3 regions of the Neobacillus sp. Fa239 genome follow, and region 3 is predicted to be linked to each of the others. Evidence: riboswitches for the same ligand, from Rfam matches in the RefSeq annotation. Region 3 holds a riboswitch; each other region holds the start of a gene.

What was found. Region 3 has a riboswitch for cobalamin ahead of cobT (nicotinate-nucleotide--dimethylbenzimidazole phosphoribosyltransferase). Riboswitches for the same ligand answer to the same signal wherever they lie in the genome.
Region 1: linked by a shared signal. The riboswitch ahead of ACZ5XR_RS09845 (DUF4430 domain-containing protein) and the one ahead of cobT (nicotinate-nucleotide--dimethylbenzimidazole phosphoribosyltransferase) in region 3 are both predicted to bind cobalamin.
Region 2: linked by a shared signal. The riboswitch ahead of ACZ5XR_RS12440 ((2Fe-2S) ferredoxin domain-containing protein) and the one ahead of cobT (nicotinate-nucleotide--dimethylbenzimidazole phosphoribosyltransferase) in region 3 are both predicted to bind cobalamin.

What each region holds. Positions count from the first base shown of each region.
Region 1 covers NZ_AP041611.1:2,068,337-2,076,385, reverse strand. Annotated here, with positions in the region: gene ACZ5XR_RS09870 (transglycosylase domain-containing protein) at 1-402, shown strand, start outside; gene ACZ5XR_RS09865 (ECF transporter S component) at 442-1,137, opposite strand; gene ACZ5XR_RS09860 (ABC transporter ATP-binding protein) at 1,116-2,717, opposite strand; gene ACZ5XR_RS09855 (energy-coupling factor transporter transmembrane component T) at 2,699-3,607, opposite strand; gene ACZ5XR_RS09850 (DUF4430 domain-containing protein) at 3,589-4,293, opposite strand; gene ACZ5XR_RS09845 (DUF4430 domain-containing protein) at 4,290-6,056, opposite strand; cobalamin riboswitch at 6,183-6,373, opposite strand; gene ribH (6,7-dimethyl-8-ribityllumazine synthase) at 6,495-6,965, opposite strand; gene ACZ5XR_RS09835 (bifunctional 3,4-dihydroxy-2-butanone-4-phosphate synthase/GTP cyclohydrolase II) at 6,987-8,049, opposite strand, start outside.
Region 2 covers NZ_AP041611.1:2,587,963-2,596,011, forward strand. Annotated here, with positions in the region: gene ACZ5XR_RS12430 (S8 family peptidase) at 1-156, opposite strand, end outside; gene infC (translation initiation factor IF-3) at 476-952, opposite strand; cobalamin riboswitch at 1,366-1,552, shown strand; cobalamin riboswitch at 1,731-1,913, shown strand; gene ACZ5XR_RS12440 ((2Fe-2S) ferredoxin domain-containing protein) at 2,037-2,420, shown strand; gene cobJ (precorrin-3B C(17)-methyltransferase) at 2,470-4,095, shown strand; gene ACZ5XR_RS12450 (sirohydrochlorin chelatase) at 4,159-5,073, shown strand; gene cobK (precorrin-6A reductase) at 5,070-5,867, shown strand; gene ACZ5XR_RS12460 (precorrin-8X methylmutase) at 5,884-6,531, shown strand; gene ACZ5XR_RS12465 (cobalt-precorrin-5B (C(1))-methyltransferase) at 6,535-7,638, shown strand; gene cbiE (precorrin-6y C5,15-methyltransferase (decarboxylating) subunit CbiE) at 7,625-8,049, shown strand, end outside.
Region 3 covers NZ_AP041611.1:2,911,132-2,919,180, forward strand. Annotated here, with positions in the region: gene ACZ5XR_RS14080 (ABC transporter ATP-binding protein) at 1-601, opposite strand, end outside; gene ACZ5XR_RS14085 (FecCD family ABC transporter permease) at 606-1,628, opposite strand; gene ACZ5XR_RS14090 (ABC transporter substrate-binding protein) at 1,625-2,590, opposite strand; gene ACZ5XR_RS14095 (cob(I)yrinic acid a,c-diamide adenosyltransferase) at 2,646-3,224, opposite strand; gene cobT (nicotinate-nucleotide--dimethylbenzimidazole phosphoribosyltransferase) at 3,221-4,996, opposite strand; cobalamin riboswitch at 5,153-5,332, opposite strand; gene ACZ5XR_RS14105 (hypothetical protein) at 5,589-5,744, opposite strand; gene ACZ5XR_RS14110 (YjcZ family sporulation protein) at 5,829-5,915, opposite strand; gene ACZ5XR_RS14115 (amino acid permease) at 6,661-8,049, opposite strand, start outside.

The sequences.
Region 1 (8,049 bases), 840 kb from region 3:
ACGAAGGATCAGTGGATGGTTGGTTATACACCTAACCTGGTCGGCGCGATTTGGCTCGGCTTTGATCAGACTGACCGGCAGCATTATTTGACAAGTCCAAGCTCATCCGTTGTGGCACGGATTTTTAAAGAGATGATGAAGTCCTCACTACCTTATGTTCCTAAGCAAAACTTTGATGTAATCTCAGTTAATGACCAGATGGCCGGCAAAGAGCAATCAAAGATCAATTTGCAGCAGCAGGCAGAGAAATTGAAACAGGAATTGAATGCAAACGCGGCAAAACTTAGTAAAACGATTCAGGAAAATGCACCGGTCTGGAAAAAAGGACTGGACCAAGCCCTTTACAATTTTGGACAAGCGGTGAATGCAGTCGTCGAAAAGCTCAAAAACTTTAGACAATAATAATGAATAAAACCTCCTGCTCTTGCTGAACAGGAGGTTTTATTTTTCCAACAATCCATATTTCCTCTGAAAACGAGTCAATATTTTCAGCCAGGCATTACCGAATACCAGGAGAAAGAAAACATTTGAAACAGCATGCATGGAATCGAATAAGGCACTTCCAGCAAAATAAGGAACGATTGTGTTCATGTTTAGCGGCGTACCCGACTGTACCATGGAAAGTAAGCCCCAGATGTTCATAATCCAGCCAAATAAAAAGCCCCAGATCAACCCGAAGAGAAGCCTTCCCCACTTCCACTGCAACAGTTTCGTATTCTTTAAAAGCCCTGCTGTAAAACCAACAAGTCCCCATGCCGCCATTTGCCACGGTGTCCACGGACCTTGACCAAGGATCATATTGGAAGCAAGGGCCGCCACAGCTCCAATAATAAAGCCGCTTTCAGCCCCGAATACCAAACCGGCCATCATGATGACAAATGTCGTCGGCTGCACGCTCGGAATACTGGCAAACGGAATCCGGCCAACAGCGGCAATGGACGCCAAAACGGCAAGCAGGACCAATTCTCGTGGATCGACCTTTCTTCCTTCAAAACGAATCAAAAATAGTCCAAATATCAAAATTACCATTCCAAAGCTCAAGAGTAAATATTGATCTTCCCACCAAAAAGAGGTCAATAATACCCCAACAACAAGGAAAAATAAGATAACTTTCATTAAGACTCGATTAAAACGCATCTTCCTAGTGCCTCCTCTTTTGTGATCACGGAGGTTTCCCGGAAAAGCCGCTGAACCATGGTTGTATAAAAGAAATTGCCTTTGAAAAAGCTTTCTGGTGCTCCTTCTGCTGTAATCTTCCCCTGGAACATCATGCCGCATGTCGTTGCATATTGGGCAGCAAATTCTACGTCATGAGTAGACATAAAAATGGTGATTCCTTCAGCATTCAGTTTGCCAAGAATTTTAGCGAGATTCTCTTTAGAAATGGGATCCAACCCTTTTGTCGGTTCATCTAAAAGAAGAATTTCCGGTTTTCTTAGTAATAAACAAGCCATCGCCGCCTTTTGAAGCTCCCCGCCGCTTAAATCATATGGATGGATTTCAAGCAATTGATCGATGCCCAAATCTACCAAAAGCTGTTTTACTCTATCATCTCGAAGAATGCCCCACTGCTCCATTATGACTTCCATTTCTTTTCCTACCGTATCCTGAATGAAAAATAGCTTTGGATTTTGCGGCAAATACCCGATTGTTTTCGGGAGATTGATTTTTTTCAAAGGTTTATTTTCATAAAAAATCCGGCCGCTTTCCGGTTTCACCAACCCCGCCAGCACTTTTAATAAAGTGGACTTTCCTGACCCGTTTCCGCCGAGCAAAGCGTAAAAATCCCCTTTGTTTAATGAAAGGTCGAGCTCATTTAAGATGAATTCGGATTTCTTATCGTAGCGAAATTGTACCTTCTTGGCCTTCAGCCATACCTCACCACAATTTCTTGGATTCAAAGATACATTTTTCTCAACTATTTGTGGTGCCGCTTGCTGAACCCAGTTTCTTCCTTCTTTTACGGTTAAGGGAACATCCCCGTTGCCTCCCATACTAAAAAATAGCGCCGGGATGCTTGGCACAAAGGCTTGATTTGGAGAATTCCAAACCTTTTCAAGTACTTTCCTAGGTTCGCCGCTTAAAAGAACCTGTCCTTTTTCCATCATGACAATTTGATCTGCCATGGTAAACACTTCATCGAGTCGGTGCTCGGCCAAAATAATCGTCATTCCAAATTCCTCGTTCAGCCGTTTCAGCATATCTAAAAATTCTCTTGAACTAACCGGGTCCAATTGGGCGGTTGGTTCATCCAATAACAATATATCCGGCTGCATCAAGAGGATAGAAGCTAAATTTATCTGTTGCTTTCTCCCGCCGGAAAGCTCATGGGTTTTTCTGTGGAGCAAGGATTCTGCACCAAAAAAATGAACCATTTCCGCGACCCGGCTTCTCATTTCACTCGGAGACAGACCAATGTTTTCGAGACCAAAAACCATTTCGTGCAGCACATCATCTGCAACCACTTGATTTTCCGGATCTTGAAAAACAAATCCTATCCCACTTGATTCCCCTTTTATCAAAATGTCACCTGTCAGATTTCCGTGCGGGCGAATCTCGTTTTTTAATAAGTGGAGAAGGGTGCTTTTGCCTGAACCGGATGCACCGAACAGGACGACAAACTGTCCCTTCTTTATTTCAAGGGAAAGATTCCTGATGGCTGGATCTGAACAGTCTGGGTAGGTAAAGGAAACATCATTTAATTGAATAATCGCCATCTAAGCATCCCCCCTGCTTCAACAAATAATGGAAAGCTTATAAATAATAAATAAAAGATAAGTGTTTGAACATCCATCACAGATAAATGCCAAGATTCCATGACCGGATAAATTTGCAAAAATCCAAAGCCAAAAGCTCTCCCGTAAATAATCAGCGTAAACAAAATCAGCAAATAGATACCTGCCAGCAAATCGCCGCTTCGAAAAGTAAAATGCTCATAGCTTGAGCGCTGATGGGAACCGTACCCCCGCGCTTTCATGGAATCTGCCGTTTGGATGGCTTCTTCCAGGGAATAAGTTAATAGTGCCTGGACAAAAAGCATCGCGTTTCTTGCCCGGTATTTCCATTGTCCCTGAGTTACCGAGAGTCCCTTACTTTTTTGTATAACTGAAATCTCCTCCAATCTTCGTCTCATTAACGGGATAAACCGGAGCGTCAGCATTAAGAGGACGGCAAACTGCGGTAAAAATTTTGTAAATAAAAATAACAATTTATTTGGCGTCATCACAATGTTATAGGAAATAAAGAGGACAATAATGGCGATAATCGCCATTGCATTCATTCCTCCATAGGTAATCGCTTCCAATGTGAAGCGATGCTGGTGGATTTCAAATAAAACATGACGCCCTCTCTCATTAAAAAGAGGATTCAGGATCACCATTAGCAAAAAGGTTGAAAAAATGAAAACAAGCCAGTGCCGAAGTCCCTGAAACCGATCGTGGAGGAGGTTCATCATCAATATCATGACGAACCCCGAAACCAAGAAAACCGGATGAAGCATAAGAATCATAAGGGCGACACTCCCCACATAGTAAAGAAAAGTAACCAGCGGGTGTAACCGTTCAAAACGAAATCCCATGCTTCTATCGCTTATTCCGTGTATAGGCATTGAATACTGTCCCCTGCTTTGACTTTCATAACCCCGACACTTCTTGTCAAACTGCTACCGTTTTGCTTAAAAATCCAGCCGCTCTTGACACCGTAGTCAAACTCATAAATATTATCGATTCCCTCTACATAAGCGGTTGCGCCGCTGCCACGGGAATCAACCTGGATCCCGTGTTTTTTGGCAGCTTGCATGAGAATATCATAAATTGTATCTCCGTCCTGAAAGCTTACTTTTTCGGCAGCGAGAATATTTCGATGATCTTTCGGACCTACAATCGAAATGGTAACGGTCGAAATCGGCTTCTGAACAGGTGTTTTTGTTACGGGCTTTGCTCCGGATGTCTGGCTATTAGGTTTTACTACAGGTTTTACTGCAGGTTTTACTGCAGGTTTTATTGTTGTTACTGTTTTTTGTTTTTCAGCAGTATTTGTTTTCTTTTCGGTTATAACTGCTTTTTTTGGCTCATTGATTTTTGTACTTTCTTTTTTCACAGCCGGAATTGCCGTAGATTTTGCTTTTGGCTGTACAGGAACGGTCGGGCTTTTACTAGTATCCTTTTGGACCGCTATCACTACGGGCTTTGTATCCTTTTTGGCTTGGCCTGTGGAACTCGCTGATGTACCACCACACCCCGCTAGACTTACCGAAAGCAGGATGGTGATCATTAATGTTAAAAATCGCCTCAAGCTGATTTCCTCCTATTAAACAAAAAGAATGCTGCCATCCCGATCAGGATGAACACTGCCCCTAAAAGGAGAAGATTCTCTGCGTTGCTTGCCGTGTCCGGTAAAGAATGACCATTTTTAATGTTTGTGGCTGGAGCCGCCTGCTCATTGACCGGAGCCTGTTTCAAGAGCGGCAACTGATACAATGAACCGCTTCCTTTCGTATAAAGCAGGTAGGCTGCTAATGCCTGGAACCCTTGAGTAGACGATACCGGGTCACTTGAATCCCCGCTTTTCCAGCCAAATCCGCCGTCTTTATTTTGGAAGGATAATAAATATTGGAGCAGGTTTGACTTGCTATCCGCAAATAAGCCTTCACTGGCATTAATCCCCAAACTTGAAAGGGCGATGACTACTTGGGAAGCAGTCGTACTATTGTTGATTTTATGGCCAAGGTATTGCTTCGATAAATATTGAACGGCTTTATCTATTTTTACTTTCATGTTCGCTTGGTTTTTATATGGAGCAAATGCTGATAAGATCATCGCCGTTGTATCAATATCGCTTGTGCTGCTTTCATCCCAGGCCCAGCCGCCGTCTTTGTTTTGTTTTTCAAGCAAATAGTTTTCCAGCTTTTCTCTCGTCCAAACAGCAGATGCCGGGATTTGAAAGTGCGCGCTGTCAAGCGCAATTAGCGCATAGGCAACACCGATTAAACCTTGTTTGGTCACGTTTCCATTATATATTTCCTTCACTAGATTATAACCTTCAATATTCGTGGGGTCCCCACCGGCTGCAAGAATTCCAAGAACATATCTTTCCGTATCGGTGATTTTATGAAATTGACCTTGATTCTGGATCATTTGCTTTTTCACATTTTGCAGATAGCTGGCAGGAATCTTTCTGCCTGTTTGTTTCAAGGCAATAGCTTCCCATTCACCTATTTTCTCTTTCATGACGTATCCATCGACAGAGCTGATTGCTTTATTTACTGTCACATTGGAAATTGGTTGAACGACTGGCTTGTCATTCCCATTATCTCCATTATCTCCATTATTTCCATTATCACCGGGAGCCTGCCAGGATTCGAACTGAAAACTGATTTGATCATTCGACTGTAGCTGATAGCTGTCTGCTCCAACCGGTGCCATTTTTCCATTAATATAAAATGCCCAATAATTGGTGCCTTCTGCTTTCATTCCGTTGATCGAAGTTATCATTTTTCCGTATTGGGTATCTGTTAACCCTACCTTATCAGGCCCAAGGGCAGTCTGCAAAAGCTGCAAAGCGGTAGGATGCCCAATAATGGTAATCCCTGATAAATTATTCATTATGTTTTGCTTATCATCTACCACTTTAATGGACACGCTGCTTTGCGGAGGCTTCGTCCAGTCCGTATAACGGAAACTGATTTTGTCACCATTCTGGACAATGTATGTATCGGCCCCCATTTGTGCGGCTACTCCATTCACATAGAAAGCCCAATAATTGGTTCCTTCTGCCTTTAATCCGCTGATCGCCGTCACCATATCACCGTAGGTAGAATGAGAATATTCCACATTTTCTTTCCCAACTGCACTTTCCAATGCTTCCGTAGCGGTTTCTTTATCTCCTAATTGAATGGTCTTTTCAGGCAGTAATGGTGCTGCTTCATCGGTTCCAAAAACGGAAACCGTCCCTTGTTGCCCCTCTATTGCTGCAAATGCTGGAATTTGGAATCCGCTTGTTAATAATGCAAACAAAAGTATTGCTGCCATCCATAAATTTGATTTTCTGCTCTTCATGTCTGTCTCCCCTTTTAAAATTTCCCATAAAAAAATCCCCCAAATTGGAGGAGGGTGTTATGTAATGTTAAGAAAAAACGCAATGCTTACGTTTAAATGCTTAACACTCTCCTATCCCCGTAGGCTGCAGGTGTTTAAAAACAGGCAGGTTTCCTGGCTCATGGTCATGGCTTCCTATGTCTTCCCATCTATTTTGACAGTGACATATTATAGGTTGCTCCCATTTACAGTGGCGGGACCGCGTTGGTATTACACCAACTTCCCTTTTAAGCTACAATCTCTTTCAAGATTTTAGCACCTGTTCTTTCATTTTTTTATGTTATCTCTATTATTATATATATTTTTTTATTTGTATAGATTTATAAAAAAAGTAGTTGATAATTGAAATAGGCAAACAGAAAATAGTTTGCCTATTGGTTTGCTTCATAAATCCATATCTTATTGCTCGATACTTCTGAAAAGATTAGCCATTTCGATTGCTGCCGTCGCCGCATCCCAGCCTTTATTGCCAGCCTTTGTTCCGGCCCGTTCAATAGCCTGCTCAATGGAATCGGTGGTAAGTACCCCAAAAATGACTGGTATACCACTATTTAAGGCTGTTGCGGAAACGCCTTTCGCCGCCTCATTACAAACATAATCAAAATGAGGGGTAGATCCCCGAATAACAGTCCCGAGAGTAATAACTGCGTCATACTTTTTACTTTTCGCCATTTTTTGAGCAACTAACGGAATTTCAAATGCCCCTGGTACCCAAGCCACATCAACGTCCGCTTCATCAACCCCATGCCTCTTCAAGGCATCTTGGGCACCGCTAAGTAATTTACCAGTAATAAATTCATTAAACCGCCCAACTACAATCCCTATTTTTAACCCTGTTCCAACTAAATTGCCTTCAAAAATATGTCCCATCATTTGATCCTCCATTTATGTTTAATAATGTAAAAGATGTCCCAGCTTGTCATGTTTTGTTTTTAAATAGTTTTCATTCTCTCTTCTCAATTCCATTTGAAGCGGAACCCGCTCCACCACCTCAAGGTCATAGCCTTTTAAACCCTTAATTTTTCGAGGATTATTCGTTAGAAGCTTCATTTTCGTAATGCCTAAATCCTTTAATATTTGAGCACCGATCCCGTATTCCCTTAAATCAGCACCAAAGCCTAGCATCTCATTCGCTTCGACTGTATCGTAACCCTCTTCCTGGAGCTTGTAGGCTCTTAGTTTATTTAATAGGCCAATGCCCCGCCCTTCCTGGCGCATGTATAATAGGACTCCGTTACCCTCTTGCTCAATCTGCTTAAGGGCTGCATGAAGCTGCGGGCCGCAATCACAGCGATAGGAGCCAAAAACATCACCCGTTAAACATTCCGAATGTACTCTGACGAGAGTTGGTTTTTCGGGATCAATTTCCCCTTTCACTAATGCGACATGCTCTTTTTGGTCTACAAAATTTGTATACCCGATTGCTTTAAAAGTGCCAAATTCTGTAGGCAGTGTGATTTCCACTTCCCGTTTGACCAGCCGGTCCTTTTTATTGCGATATTCAATCAGGTCTTTTATTGTAATCATTTTCAGGTTTAATTCATCAGCAATTTTCCGCAATTGAGGAACTCGTGCCATAGACCCATCCTCATTCATAATTTCGCAAATCACGCCAGCAGGCTTTGCCCCGCATAAATTGGCTAAATCGACAGCCGCTTCCGTATGGCCTGTTCTCCTTAATACACCGCCTTTTTTAGCGATCAAAGGAAAAATATGCCCGGGTCTTTTAAAATCGTCTGGTTTTGCTTCCGGATCGAGCATGCTTAAAACGGTTGCGGAACGCTCGAAAGCCGAAATTCCTGTTGATGTAAATTTATGATCAATGCTGACGGTAAAAGCTGTTCCATGGGCATCTGTATTTTTCGCTACCATTGGCCATAAATTCAGTTTTTGAGCTAGCTCCTCTTCAATTGGAACACATATTAACCCTCTTCCATGGGTAGCCATCAAATTA
Region 2 (8,049 bases), 320 kb from region 3:
ATTTAAAACATGAGCCTTTTTTATGCTTTTTGTTTGACTTATTCCTGAATCAAGTACAGCAATGATTGTTTTTTTTGAACGGAAATCATGGAACATGAAAAACAAGACAAAAACTAAAAATAGCGAAATTATAAGAAAAATGAACTGCTTTTTCAATATTATCACCTCGTATATCAAGAAGTCGTTATTTTCAGAATTCTACAATAATATCAACAAATCCTTTTTTAAAAATAATATTTTTACAAAAAAGCAGGCAATCAGCAAAATTCCTACTTTCACCGTAAAGCTTGCCTGCATCAAGTCGGCATGAATTTAAACCACTATAAAAATAAACCTACCGTTTTTAATTTATAAGTTTTTTCGGATTTGAAATAAGGAATTGCACCATTAAAACCAATCAATACTGCAAAATTTTGATTAGTTCTCGCTGATCGCACAATTGAGCCAATAAAAAAAGCCTTTAATAGGCTCTTTTTTATGGTTTCAACAAAATCGACAAGATGCGGCCTTGCAATGTGGCGTTTGTTTTAGACTTCACCAAGTGGCTGACCTCTTGGCAAAAATTGCTGAGAAGTTCTTCCCCAATGTTTGAATGGGTGATTTCTCTCCCGCGAAAACGGACGCTCACCTTTACATGATACCCTTTTGTTAAGAAGCCAATCGCGCTTTTAACTTTTGTTTGAAAGTCATTTTCGTCAATCGTGATGGACATGCGTATTTCTTTTGTTTCGATGGTTACCTGATTCTGTTTATTCTGCTTTTCTTTTTTTTGTAATTCATATCTGTATTTTCCACCATCTAAAATCTTGCATACCGGTGGATCTGCCTCACTGATTTGGACAAGGTCCAATCCCATTTCCATTGCCATCTTAAGCGCCTGAACTGTCGGTAACACTTGTTGACCGTTTTCCGATACAAGCCTTACCACATTGGATTGAATCGATTCGTTCATAATAATTTTTTTAATAAATCAATACCTCCTTATTTGAGTTGCAACTAAATCGCAACTGGTACAATGGTGCTTTCTTATTACAAATTATGTTAAAAAACGAAGGTTGGAAAGGCTATTTAACTAATTCGCACACCATATCATCGAAACTTATTGGAATGGATCTGCAAAAGACAAACACGTAGCTGTATATGGCAATTAAAAAATGATGTTTATGAAGGATGTTTTTTGAATGTAACAAAGCCGAAATATGCAAGGAAATTAATAAAAACTTGTATATTTTCGGCTTATTGATAATTATTTAAACAAGATGAAGTTATTGGCGGGCAGCGTTTTCGTAAAAGAAGTTTAATAAACTCTTGAAATATTAAATCTGATAGACTAGTATAATAATATCTCATAAATTAAATACTAATTTGTTAACAATTAGTTAAGATGCCTTAGGGCTTAATAGGGAATCTGGTGCAATACCAGAACTGTCCCCGCAACTGTGAGTGTGGACGAAATAGACAAACCACTGAAACGTATATATAGACGATACGGGAAGGGTCTAAAGTAGGAAGATACACAAGTCAGGAGACCTGTCTTAGCTGTTAAAGTTTCTAATTTCTTCGGGGGTTGAGAAGATGGAACGTTTGGACAAAAATGATTATTTATTAACATTCTTTGTGCTTACGTTTTATCCGTTCAACTCATGTTGAACGGATTTTTGCGTTATGATGATTCAAAATCATTTTTTATGATCCAAGTATTGCTTTAGAGGAAACAAGCCTTTTTAACAATTAAATAGATTAGGATAGGTGCACATTAAAAATTTGTGCTTAATAGGGAAGTACGGTATAAATCCGTCACGGTACCCGCCACTGTATGGGGAGTTCGTTGCAGATGTCACTGAAGGAATTCGGGAAGACGCAATGGAATGATGAACCTAAGTCAGGAGACCTGCCTTTACCTAAGAGCTTCAATCAACCTACGGGAACATAGGTAGAAGTGCTGAACATACATCGCATTTTTTTGTGTATATATTCTGCACCCCTATGTCCATAGGGGTGCTTTTTTGCGTAAAAAACGAAAAGGAGTGTGTGACATGACTACTTGGAATTTACAAGGGACGAAACACCATGTATTCATTTGCAACGGCAGCAGCTGTATGAGAAAAGGGGGGGAGGAAGCAACACAAGCCATTCGGAATGAAATTGCTAATTTAGATTTAGATTCACTTATTCATACAACAAGAACACGATGCAATGGAAGATGTAAGGATGCACCCGTTGCCATCGTCTATCCATCAGGGACTTGGTATAAAAACGTAAGCCCAGAAGTGGGAACTACAATTGTAAGGCGTCATCTGGCGGAAGGTCATTGCCTTCAAGAGCATGCGATCTATCACTATTCCGAACAAGGATTCATACAGCCAGAAGGGTCGGAATGCATCGAAGGAATACAAAAGGCTGTTAAAGAAAAGGTTTAACAGCCGATAGTATCTGGATTTTGGAAATTTTGGAAGGTGGCGTAATAGGATGAAAGGCAAATTATTCGTTATTGGTTTTGGCCCTGGTGATGAAAAACATATCTCTGGACGGGCAAAAGAAGCCATCCAAGAAAGTGATATTATCATCGGCTACAAAACATACGTTGATCTAATCAAGGGATTAATAGCTGGAAAGCAAATCATCAGCACAGGAATGACAGAAGAAGTGAGCCGGGCCCAGGAGGCTGTGAAACAAGCCGAGCACGGTTACAGGGTAGCCGTCATTTCGAGCGGTGATGCCGGAGTATATGGAATGGCAGGACTGGTTTATGAAGTGCTAATCGAAAAAGGCTGGAAAAAAAACTCAGGGGTAGAAGTGGAGGTGGTCCCTGGCATTTCCGCCATCAACTCCTGTGCTGCTTTATTAGGCGCACCGGTCATGCATGATGCCTGTACGATCAGCTTAAGTGATCATTTGACACCTTGGAGCTTGATCGAGAAAAGAATCGAAGCGGCCGCTCAAGCTGATTTCGTGGTTGCCTTATACAATCCAAAAAGCGGGAGAAGAACACGGCAGATTATGGAAGCTCAAAAAATTCTCTTAAAATATCGCTCGCCAGACACTCCTGTAGGATTGGTAAAAAGTGCTTACCGTGATAGTCAAAAGATCGTTTTAACCAATTTACAAGAGATGCTCGAACATGAAATTGGCATGTTAACTACCGTTTTAATTGGCAACTCTTCAACATTTTTCTACGAAGGATTGATCATTACTCCGCGCGGTTATCAGCGGAAGTATACATTAAATCAGGCAATACAGCCGTTGAAACCGCATCAGCGTCTGCAAAAGGAAGCCGAACCATGGGCACTGGAGCAAACGGAAGATGCAACACCGGTGAACAAGAAACAAGTCACCCCAACCCCAATGAAAGAGTCGCCAAGAGAACTGGCTGAGGAAGCCTTGCAAATGATCCTTGGTGAGAACGATGAACGAGCTCAAGGTTTATTGGTGAAGCAAGACTTTCAATCTATTTTTGAGGTAGCGGTCAGCTCTGGTGTCGCCAATAAAAAATTTACCGCGAATCAGATGGTCATTCTTTCCAAAATTGTCGGAGAAGAAGGTGTCATGGAGTACACACAAGACCATTTTATGAAGCTGCAAATTTTAACCTCTAATCCTGATGTGATTGTTGAAAAACTAACGGCGGCAAACTTTTTGATTGCTCCTGTCGGTGACGTATTAACCGTAAAAGCCTGTGATTTTTGTGACGGTGAAAAGAAGGATTCCATCCCTTATGCCGATGAGCTGCAGGAAAGGCTTGGCGGCATGGAACTCCCAAAAGAATTAAAACTTGGCGTGAATGGCTGCGGAATGGCCTGTTATGGAGCCGTAAAAGAGGATATTGGCATTGTCTACCGCAAAGGAGCGTTTGATTTATTTCTAGGGGCAAAGACAGCTGGAAGAACGGCACATCCCGGCCAAATCGCAGCGGAAGGAATCCATCCGGACCAAATTGTCGAGGTCATAGAGGGGATTGTTCAAGAGTACAAACAAAAGGCTTATCCGAATGAACGTTTCTATAAATTTTTTAAACGGGTCAAAGCGGTGCAAGGTTTTGTGTACCAGGATATTACACCAAACCTTAAAATCGAAGCGGCTGTTTGCGGGGAGTAAAGGGAAGAAGTCTAGTGGCCAATTATCAGGGAATGCATTTACAAACAAAGAGGAGGAAATAGTTTGAAAGCAATTTTATTTGTGGGGCATGGGAGCAAAGATCAAGAGGGAAATCAGCAGGTTCGCGAGTTCATCGGTGAGATGAGTGGGAATTGGGACGATTCTATACTGGTGAAGACGTGCTTTTTAGAATTTGAACGACCAACAGTGACTCAAGGCATCGACCTATGTGTGGAGAAAGGGGCCGACCATATTGTCGTAATTCCAATCATGCTCTTACAGGCAGGGCACTCTAAAATTCATATTCCAGCAGCCATTGATGAGGCAAAGAAGCAATATCCACTTGTTCAATTTACTTATGGCCGGCCAATTGGTGTACATGAGGAAACCTTTGAAATTTTAAAAACGAGATTAATGGAAATTGGCGAGAATTGGGAGGCATCAGACGACGAAACGGCGATCCTTTTGTTAGGACGGGGCGGAAGCGATCCGGATGCGAATAGTGATTTATATAAAATTGCTAGATTACTATGGGAAAAAACAAACTATAAAATCGTCGAACCTGCTTTTATGGGGGTGACCAATCCTCTTGTGAACGAAGGGATTGAGCGCTGTATAAAGCTAGGAGCAAAAAAAGTGGTCATCCTGCCTTACTTTCTATTCACAGGAATCTTGATAAAACGGTTAGAAGATATGATGGTTCCTATTCAAAATCAATACTCCGCGATTGAATTTCAATTGGCAGACTATTTTGGTTATCATCCAAAATTACAGACTATTTTAATAGAACGAGTGGAAGAAGCCCTTCGTGATGAGGTGAAGATGAACTGCGATACCTGCCAATACCGTCTCAATGTGATGCAACATATCGATCATCATCACCACCATGACCATGACCATCATGACCATGACCATCATGACCATGACCATCACCATGATCATGAACATGCCGTGCAAAAGGCAGGGGAAAGAGGATGATTTTCGTATTAGCCGGTACAAGTGATGCACGAGCCCTTGCTTTAGAAATAAAAAAGGAAGGATTCGCTCTCCTGGCCTCCGTTGTCACAGAAAATGCAGCGTTTGAACTGACGGAGTCAGGAATACCTGTTCAAGTAGGGAGATTAACGGATGAAGACATGGTGGAATTGATTGACACAAAAGGGATTCAAGCGGTTGTCGATGCGAGTCATCCTTTTGCGGAAGAAGCTTCGAAAAACGCAATCAAGGCAGCGCAAACGGCGGGAATTCCCTATATCCGGTATGAACGGGAGTCTCAAACTTTCCAATATGACAACATGACAGTCGTCGAAAGCTACGAGGAAGCAGCGGAGCTTGCATTGGCCAAAAAAGGCGTGGTGATGCTGACGACAGGAAGCAAGACGCTTCAAATTTTCACTGAAAAACTATTAGATAATCCGAGCATCCGCTTGATCGCCCGGATGCTGCCTCGGGTGGATAATATGGAAAAATGTGAGCAGCTAGGTCTGCCGCAGAAAAATATTATTGCGATCCAGGGACCATTTTCAAAAGAGTTCGACAAAGCCCTTTATAAGCAATATGGTGTGACCTTAATGGTGACTAAAGAGAGCGGGAAAGTCGGATCGGTTGATCAAAAGGTGGAAGCCGCCAAGGAACTGGGGATTGATGTCGTCATAATTGGCCGACCGAAATTAAATTATGGAACCGTCTATGCTCATTTTGTCGATGTCATCGAGGAATTACATAAAAAGGTCGGTTCCAGACAAACGGCCAAAACAGACCAATCATTTTAATACAGGAGTGAGAGAATTGGATTTTAGAACTGAATTTAAACCTTTAACGGTTCAACCGGAACAAATTGAAGGAAGAAGCTTTGAAATGATTAATGAAGAAATTGGAGAGCACTCGTTTACCGAAGAACAGTATCCGATTGTCCAGCGGATCATCCATGCATCCGCGGACTTTGAACTCGGGAAGAGCGTCCTCTTTCATCCTGACGCCATACAGTCCGGCATACGCGCGATACGGAGCGGGAAAAAAGTGGTGGCCGATGTTCAGATGATTCAAAGTGGTGCTAATAAAGCACGAATTGAAAAGTACGGCGGAGAAATCAAGGTCTATATTTCTGACCCGGATGTTATGCAAGAAGCCAAACGGTTAAATACCACACGAGCCATTATTTCGATGCGAAAAGCGATCAAAGAAGCGGACGGCGGCATCTATGCCATCGGGAATGCCCCAACCGCCTTACTCGAACTGATCCGCCTAATTAAAGAAGGCGAAGCGAAACCAGGTCTTGTCATTGGTCTGCCAGTTGGGTTTGTTTCCGCCGCTGAGTCAAAAGAAGAATTAGCCAAGCTCGATATCCCCTTCATCACCAATATTGGCAGAAAAGGCGGCAGCACCGTGACCGTTGCAGCATTAAATGCCATTTCCATAATGGCCGACCGGGCATAACCTATGCAAGAGGTACCAAAAGGAAAGCTGAGGGAAGGATATACGACAGGGGCCTGTGCAACCGCTACAACAAAAGCGGCACTAACGGCCTTAATAACTGGTGAACCGCAAACAGAATCTACGATTTATTTGCCCATTAAAAGGTTCGCTACGTTTCAGATCGAAAACTGTGATTATACAGAACAAACGGCCAGCGCCAGTACGATTAAAGACGCGGGGGATGACCCGGATGCCACCCATCGGGCTTTAATCGTTTCCACCGTGTCATGGGTTGATGAACCAGGTATCATCCTTGATGGGGGAGTAGGGGTCGGCCGCGTCACAAAGGACGGATTGCCCGTTCCTGTCGGCGAGGCCGCGATTAACCCTGTTCCACGCAAGATGATCCGTGAGACGGCAGAAGGGGTTTTAAAAGAATTTGGGATTACGAGAGGAATTAAGATCGTCATTTCGGTTCCAGAGGGTGAAGAAATAGCCAAAAAAACACTCAATGGACGCTTGGGTATCATTGGCGGAATTTCTATTCTCGGGACCCGTGGGATTGTCGTTCCATTTTCCACAGCCGCTTATAAAGCCAGTATCATCCAGGCGATCAGTGTTGCCCGGGCCAGTGGCTGCGAACACGTTGTGATCACAACAGGCGGACGAAGTGAGAAAAATGCCATGAAGCAATTCCCTGAACTGACTGAGGATGCTTTTATCGAAATGGGTGACTTTATCGGATTTACCCTTAAACAATGCAAGAAGCAAGGGGTAAAAAGAGTTTCGATGGTTGGCATGATGGGGAAATTCTCAAAGGTGGCAATGGGGATTATGATGGTCCACTCGAAAAGCTCCCCAGTAGATTTTGACTTTTTGGCTGAGGTGGCAAGCCGTTCCGGTGCTGATGCCGCACTAGTCGAAGAAATTCGAACGGCCAATACGGCATCACAGGTTGGAGATATGATGACAGTACAGGGCCATCTTTCCTTTTTCGAACGGCTAAGCGACCATTGCTGTCTTGCTGCGTTAAAGGAAGTTGATGGCGGCATCGATATAGATACGACCCTTTATACGATGAAGGGAGAATTGTTAGGAAAGGCGGTGCGAAAGAATGGCATCGATTAAAATGATTGGCATTGGGGACGAAGGCAAAGCCAGCCTGCTCCCGATGTACGAAAAGTGGATTAATGAAAGTGAAATATTAGTAGGAGGAAAGAGACATCTTTCCTTTTTTCCAGAATTCACTGGCGAAAAAATCGCGATTGAGGGCGGACTTTCTCAACTGGTGGAACGTTTGCAGTCGGAGACGAGAAACGCAGTGATTCTAGGTTCCGGAGACCCGTTGTTCTACGGAATTGGAAGCTATTTATCTTCTAAAATCGATTTGAACATTTATCCTTATTTAAGTTCGATTCAGCTTGCTTTTGCCAGAATGAAAGAAAGATGGCAGGATGCCTATTTCACCAGCGTTCACGGCAGGAGTATAAAAGGGCTGGCACAGCGAGTGGATGGAAAAAAAACGGTCGCAATCTTAAC
Region 3 (8,049 bases):
ACAAATTCTTTAGCTGCTGCAAAATATCCATCTGATAGTACAGATCAAGACTCGCAATAGGTTCATCCAACAATAGGATGTGACTCTCTTGAACCAGACAGCGAGCAATGGCTGCCCGCTGTTGTTCACCTCCCGATAACTGAACCATTGGGGTATCCCTGTAAGGGACCAGATTCAGCCGATGTAACCCCTCTTCAATTTTCTCCCGGCATGCCTTCGTCAATGCCCCGGATTGAGTGCGAAATACAAACCGACCCATAGCCACAAATTCAGATACAGTATAGGGAATTTGATCGTTCATATGCTGAGGTAAATAAGCAATCTGCCTGGCACGCCAATTCGTCCGTTTCTTATGTAAAAGATGGTCATTGACACGAATTTCACCTTTCGTAGGCTTTAAAATTCCCGCCAATAAGCGTAATAGAGTTGATTTTCCCGCCCCGTTAGGTCCAACTAAGCCAATGAGTTTTCCTCCTTGCCAGGTCCCATGAATCTCTCGAAGCAGGGATCCGTATCCGAGATTTGAAACCTGAATGATTGGCTCTGACATGTGGCATGCTTCTTCTACTTCAGGCCTGGTTATTACCGAAGAACTTCTCATGTTGTTACCCCTCCTCTCGATAGATACCTCGATCTTGTTTTCGTAATAAATAAAGAAAAAAAGGAGCCCCTAAACAAGCAGTAACGATTCCTACATTTAATTCAACTGGTTCAAAAACCATACGGGCGATCACATCACATAAACAAAGAATGGATGCTCCCCCAAGAGCAGATGCAGGAATAAGAAATTGATGGCGGGGACCAACCACCATGCGAAGCAAGTGAGGAACAATCAGCCCTATAAATCCAATGACACCACTTACACTTACACAAGCTCCAACAACCAATGCCGATATGATGAAAAGAAATCGCTTTGTTCTTTGTAAAGGCACTCCTACTCCTTCAGCCTGTTCTTCCCCAATGGAAATAATGTCGAGTGAAGGGGCTTGTATGGTATAAAGCCCTAATCCAAGAAGAACAACAATAGATACGATGCCAACTGACGGCCAAGTGATACCATCCAAACCGCCAATGAGCCAAAACAGCATTTCATGCATTGTTTCAAGTTGCGCCAAGGATAAAAGCAAGGTCACGATGGCACTGCAAAACGAGCTAATGGCTACCCCTGCTAAAAGTAAGGAATAAATGGCTGTTCTTCCTTTATAAGTTGATAATTGATAAATAACGAAAACAACTATTATTCCGCTTGTAAATGCACCAAGGGGCGTGCTCCATTGACTTAATTGAGAAAGACCAGATTGAATCACGATAACCGCTCCAAGGGAAGCACCGCTGGATACCCCAATGATAGCAGGGTCAGCCATTGGATTACGGAAAAGAGCCTGCATAACAGCTCCTGTACCCCCTAACCCTGCGCCAATCATTACAGCAGCTAACCATCTCGGCAAACGTACGGCCCCAACTACCACTGCATCGGTTGTACGCATGCCATGGAAATACCCCCATGCTTCACCAATGAGATGCTGAACCGGTATGGACACTGGACCGATGGAAATTTCAAGAGCGGATACCATAATAAAGAATATTCCAATGGCTACAAAAATAGGTATGATCCGGTTTCCAATCACTGCAACTTCACATCAGGATTTAACACATGTGCAACATCAGAAACCCCATTGACTATATATTGAGATACAGATGATAAATCGGCCCCATTTATAGCAAAAACCTGTTTATTCTTAACTGCATTGACATTTTGTAACGCAGAATCACTCAAAACCTTCTTTACAAACCCTTTTTCACTGTCTGCAACAATCATCACATCAGGATTTAATTTGACAATTTCTTCTTCAGAAATTTTTTGCCATCCGTTTAAGCCTTTGGCTGCATTGATTCCTCCGGCCATTTCAATCATTTGGTTAACAGTTGTATTGTCCCCAGCCGCATAACCATAGGAACTGTAGTCTAATACCGTCAATTTCTTTTTGTCCTTAACAGCATTTGAAATAGTATTGATCTTCGATTCCATTGACTGTACCAACTGATTGGATTTTCCCCTCTCCCCTACTAATTGGCCGACCACTTCGATACTTTTTTCAACGGAACTAATAGAAGTAAAATCGGTAAACTCATAGACGGGAATGCCCGCTTGTTTAATTTGATTAACTATTCCTTGGTTTGTATAAGATGCTAATAATACAAGGTCAGGTTTAGCCGCAATGATTGTCTCTGCATTGGCATTTTGAATTTGCGGAATTCCCTTAACAAAATTTATGACATTGGAATATTGTGGATCACTTGAATAGGTTGTCACCATAGCCAACTTGCTTTTTGGTATCATGCCTGCAAGGATTTCATCAGTACCTTCTGTCACGGATACGATATGTTGTGGCTGTTTTTGAATTGTGACTTTATTTCCAGCCTCATCTGTGACCGTTAAAGGGAATGCTGATGTTTTTTCCTTTGGCTGACTTTGGGAAGTTACATTCGCACTATTTGGAGACGCAGCAGTCTGTTGATTTCCACAAGCCGCTAAAAAAACTGTCGGGACAATAATAGAAATCAGAGTAAAAAGTGTTTGCTTTTTCATTTTAAGATGGCTCCTTTTCATTAAATAAAAATTTATTTTTCAATTCATATCCAACCTAATCTCTTTTGTCAGGGCTCTTGAATACTTCCGTGCTGTTGCTATATTCGATATCCTTTATGTTCTCTCTGGCGTTAACAGCCCGGGCCATGACAAACAGCAAGTCAGATAACCTGTTTAAATATTTTAAAGCTGGTAAATGAATTCCCTCCTGGCGCATACAAGCTACAGTACATCGTTCTGCCCGTCGGACAATTGTACAGGCGACTTGAAGTTGCGCTGAATGACGGCTTCCGCCACGCAAAATAAATTTAGTGATTTGATCTGCTTCCTCCTTATAGGAATCAATCAAGGGTTCAAGCACTCCAGCAGCATTTTCCGGTGTACGGTAGGTGTAATCTGCATCAGGAGCAGCAGCTAAATCTGCGCCGACATTCCAAAGCATTTGTTGGACAGATAAGAGATGTTCCCGAATATCCTCATACCTTTTTTCAAGTTCACTTATAATAAGCCCGATATAAGCGCCTGCTTCATCAACGGTTCCATAGGCCTCTATCCGAATATCATCTTTAAAACGGCGGGCTTTACCAATAATGGAGGTTTTACCTTTATCTCCTCCGCGTGTGTAAATTTTCATACATCCTTCTCCTCTTCCCCCCATATATTTTGAAAGATGAGCTCTTTCAAATTTAATCTTTTTCCCCATCCGACCCTTTCCAATATCGGGATATCCGGAAAATGGGAGGTATAACCGATAGTAAGCAATGCGACTGGATCAATCGAATCTGGGATTCCTAAAATCTTGCGAACATCTTCCTTCTGATAGATGCTAATCCACCCCATCGCAATCCCTTCTACCCGAGCTGCTAACCACATATTTTCAATAGCACAGGCTGTTGACATCAAGTCCGTTTCCGGAATGGTATTCCTCCCCAAAACATGCGGGCCTCCTCTTCCCGAATGATTCGTTACGCATATAGTCATCGGCGCCTGTAATAGTCCTTCCAGCTTCAACCGCAAATAATGGTCTTGTTTCATATCAGTATATTTTACCGAAGCCCGAATCCTTTCTTTCTCAACTGCACGATATAATTCATTTAAAATGTTTTGATCTGATATAACGATAAAATTCCAAGGCTGCATAAAACCGACGGATGGAGCTAAATGAGCAGCTTGAATAATGCGTCCCAGAGCTTCCTTTGAAATGGGGTCAGGCAAGTAAGAACGAATATCCCTGCGGGCCGCCAATGCTTTATAGACTGCCTTCTGTTCGGCAGGAGAAAAATCAAGTTTAGATGGCCCAAGAGTGTCTTCACCATCATAATCCATGAAAGCATCCTCTTTTAATTCCGTACGATGTGGGTTACTCACTTTCGCATCATCAAAGGTAGATGTCTCCGCCATAATTCGGCACGCTTGCTGCAAAGTGGGCAGTATTAGCAGCGCTCCCGACCCCTCACCTAAGCGAAGCTGCCATTGTACCATTGGTTCTAATTGCAATGCTTTTAATACATAGGTATGTGCCTGTTCCAATGAACAATGGGAGGCAATCAAATAATTTTTAATATCCTTATTGAAACGGGAGGCCCATAACGCTGCGATACCTGTCATGAATCCATCTAGTACAACTGGAATGGACCGGCTGGAAGCGGCAATCATGGCTCCTGCCATTGCCCCGATTTCAAATCCGCCAACGGCAGCTAGGATATCCCATGGATCATCCTTGCAAATACAGTGTTTAGTCAACGCTGTTTCAATAACCTGTATCTTATGCTGATGCTGCCTATCACTAATGCCCGTCCCCTTTCCTACGACTTGCTTCACAGGTAAATCTAAAAGAACAGCAGCCATTGCTGCAGCGGAGGTTGTATTTCCAATCCCCATCTCTCCAAAAATCAACAGTTCCTTCCCTTCATCAATAAGTTGATCAGCTATTTCCATACCAACAGACACACACTCTACTGCGTGCTCCCGAGACATGGCATAGTCTTGCACAAAATTCCGGGTACCTAGGGAAATTTTACGAACCACCGCTTTTGGGTGCCTCACTTTTGAATTTATTCCAACGTCAACGACTTGTAGGTCAATCCTGCTATGTCTTGCCAAAACACTGCTCACTGCACCTCCCATGCACATATTTACCGTCATTTCTTCCGTAACATGAGAATCATAAGCTGATACCCCTTCTTCATTGACACCATGGTCAGCAGCAAAAATAACACAGCCGGCATTATCTATTGAAGGAATAATGTTTCCAGTAATTCCAGCGAGCTGAATGATGGCTTGTTCTAAGATTCCAAGGCTTCCTTTTGGTTTTGTTAAATCATCTAAGCGAAACTCTGCTCTCTGCATCGCTTTGCTATTCAACGGACGGATTGCAGCTGCACGATTATAAATAATATCTGTCAAAACCATCTTCCTTTCTTTTAATCTAGCAACGACCCCTTACAAAAAAAGAAAAAACTCTGCCTTATTCGGCAGAGTTTATGTTGAAATATGTATATATGATTCACGTACAGGAATCCTCATATATAATTCTTCAACCTACCTCTCCTCGAAGGTATATTGTGCTATTTTTCACAGGCAGGTCTCCTGACTTACAGCGAGCACCGAAGCCTTCCCACAAATTGTTTTGCAGTGGCTGAACGGTTCGAATAATGCTGATTACAGTGGCGGGACCGTACCGGACTTTAACCGGTTTCCCTATTATCTTCGAATTGAAGCACCTGAGAAAATTTCTTATTTAATTGGACAATTTAATATTAAATATGCTCGTAAATTTTGTCAATTAACTTTTATCATTCATCTCCATTCGAACTTCCAAAAAAGGGCTAAAAGTTGTAAGTTTTGTACACTACGAAACTATTGGTTTTTTTCTTTGCCACTTAAACCGTCCCATTTCCAGTAACTGATGCATGTCAATAGTTCTTAAACTTTTAAGTGAAAATAGCCTAAAAAAGAGAGCCCGTAGGCTCTTTGGAAACATGTTTAAATCATTTGTCTAAAAGAATCTGCGTCTTCTTCTTTCAATTTCGATTTCGATACGTCTTCTTCTCTCTATCTCGATTTCGATTTCAATACGTCTTCTTCTTTCTATCTCGATTTCGATTTCAATAGGGAGAAACCTTCTTCTAAAGCCGCCAGGGAAAAAAAACATGTGTAATTCATCCTCCTTTCGTTTCAGTAGTCTAGACAAAGGGAAAGTTTACTCAGCCTGCACTTAATCCCGAAAAAAAATTTACTAGATCGTAAACGAAGTACCAACAATGATTAGTAGAATGAACAATACTACGATTAACGTAAAAGACATACTCAATCCATCAAGCATGTATATCACCTCCAGTACCTATTGGGTTATCTGAAGAAAGAATACTTTCCTCTATTTAATATATTTCTTAGGACAAGTTTGGATTGGACAATAATCATCATATTTCGACGAAATCCGTAATTTGCTTAACCCTAAAAATAAAAAAGCGTCTGCAATTCATGCAAACGCCTCGTAGAGGTAACTAATCTAAGATGATTTTCTCAGAACCAGTCTCTACTATGAGACCAATACTAGTCCCTAGTTAGAGACTAGTGATAATATTTCCTGCAATATATGCAAAACAACTAAAGAAAGATTTAATGAAATATACTTTCAACATCTATTGCAAGGGAGATTTATTTTTAAAACATCTATTGTTTTCCTATCAAAACCAGTTACACCTGCAATAGCAGTTTGAGTCCATCCTTTATGGCGAATATGTGACTTAGCCCTATCCAAATTAAAAAGCCTGGCAGGTAATGCTAGACGAGATTACATCGACATTTACTAAGATATAGATTTAAAAGCGTATCGATTTAATAGCGTATCGATTTAATAGCGTATCGATTTGATACAGCCGCTTTCCTATAAAACATCACAAGTGTTACTCCAAAGAAAGCCCCTTTTGGCGGCACTCCTAGAAGTAAAATAAGTTACGCAATGGCTCACATTAAACAAAAACACCCTAACATTTAAGAGTGCTGTCCATTTTCAAAAGTTAAAGGTGCCCAAAAATTGGCTCTTGGGCACCTTTTCCTAAGATTGATCAATCATGTTTTTTCGCATAGTCAAAATCAAATTCGCATTCTTCTAGTTTCACTACCTTTGTTTTCTTTATGAACTTAAAGCCAAACCATAAGCAAAAGAATAGAGGAATGCCAAGATAGGCGGCAATTACTCCGCCCCAATCAATTTTGTTTGAAAGGAACGCCTGGTAGTCTTGACCTAAAGTGACGAGTAAACCAACAGAAAGCGCAAATATTGGTCCAAATGGATACCATTTTGCCCGATAAGGCAGCTTATCAAGTGAATAACCTTGAGCCACAAATGCTTTACGGAACCGATAGTGGCTCGCTGAAATTCCAAGCCAGAAAATAAATCCTGTAATGCCGACTGCATTCATTAACCATACATACACAACGCCATCACCGAAGATGGAAGATAAAAAGGCAAACATGCCAATGATCGTCGTTAAAATAATGGCTGCAAAAGGAACACCACGCTTATTAAGTTTAGCAAATATCCTCGGCGCCTGTCCTTCTTTTGCCATGGCATATAACATCCGCGTTGAAGCATATACGCTTGAATTACCTGCCGATAAAATGGCTGTTAAAATGACAGCATTCATAAGTCCCGCTGCAAAGGCAAGCCCTGCCTTTTTAAATACAAGAGTAAATGGACTAACCATGATATCATTACTTAACAAACTTGGGTTGTTGTAGGGGATAATGAGCCCTATGACAAAGATTGCCAATACGTAAAAGATGAGAATTCTCCAGAAAATACTTTTAACTGCCTTCGGGATCGTTTTAGCAGGGTTTTCGCTTTCGCCTGCAGCAACCCCGACAATTTCTGTACCTTGAAAAGAGAAACCAGCAGCCAGGAAAATCGCAAAAGTGCCAAGTATACCTCCACTAAAAGGTGCTTTTCCCACTGTGAAGTTTTTAAATCCGATTGCTTGTCCGCCCATAATTCCAACAATCATTAGCAGCCCTATGACAATAAAGATAACAATTGCCACAACTTTGATAATGGAAAACCAATATTCCCCTTCACCATATCCCTTAACGGATAAATAGTTTAATAGAAAAATTAGTGCTAAAAATCCGAAACTCCAAAGCATCGATGGACTATCCGGAAACCAGAATTTCATTACCATCGTTGAAGCAGTTAATTCTACCGCTATGGTCATAGCCCAACTAAACCAATAAGTCCATCCAAGAGCAAAACCAAAGGCCGGATCAATAAATTTGGTCCCGTATGTGCTGAACGCACCGCTTGTCGGCATAAAGGCAGATAGTTCCCCTAAGCTTGTCATGACAAAGTACACCATTGCCCCGATAAAAATATAAGCAAACAATGCCCCTCCCGGCCCAGCTTGGGAAATAGCCGCACCGCTTCCAAGGAACAATCCCGTCCCGATTGCCCCTCCAAT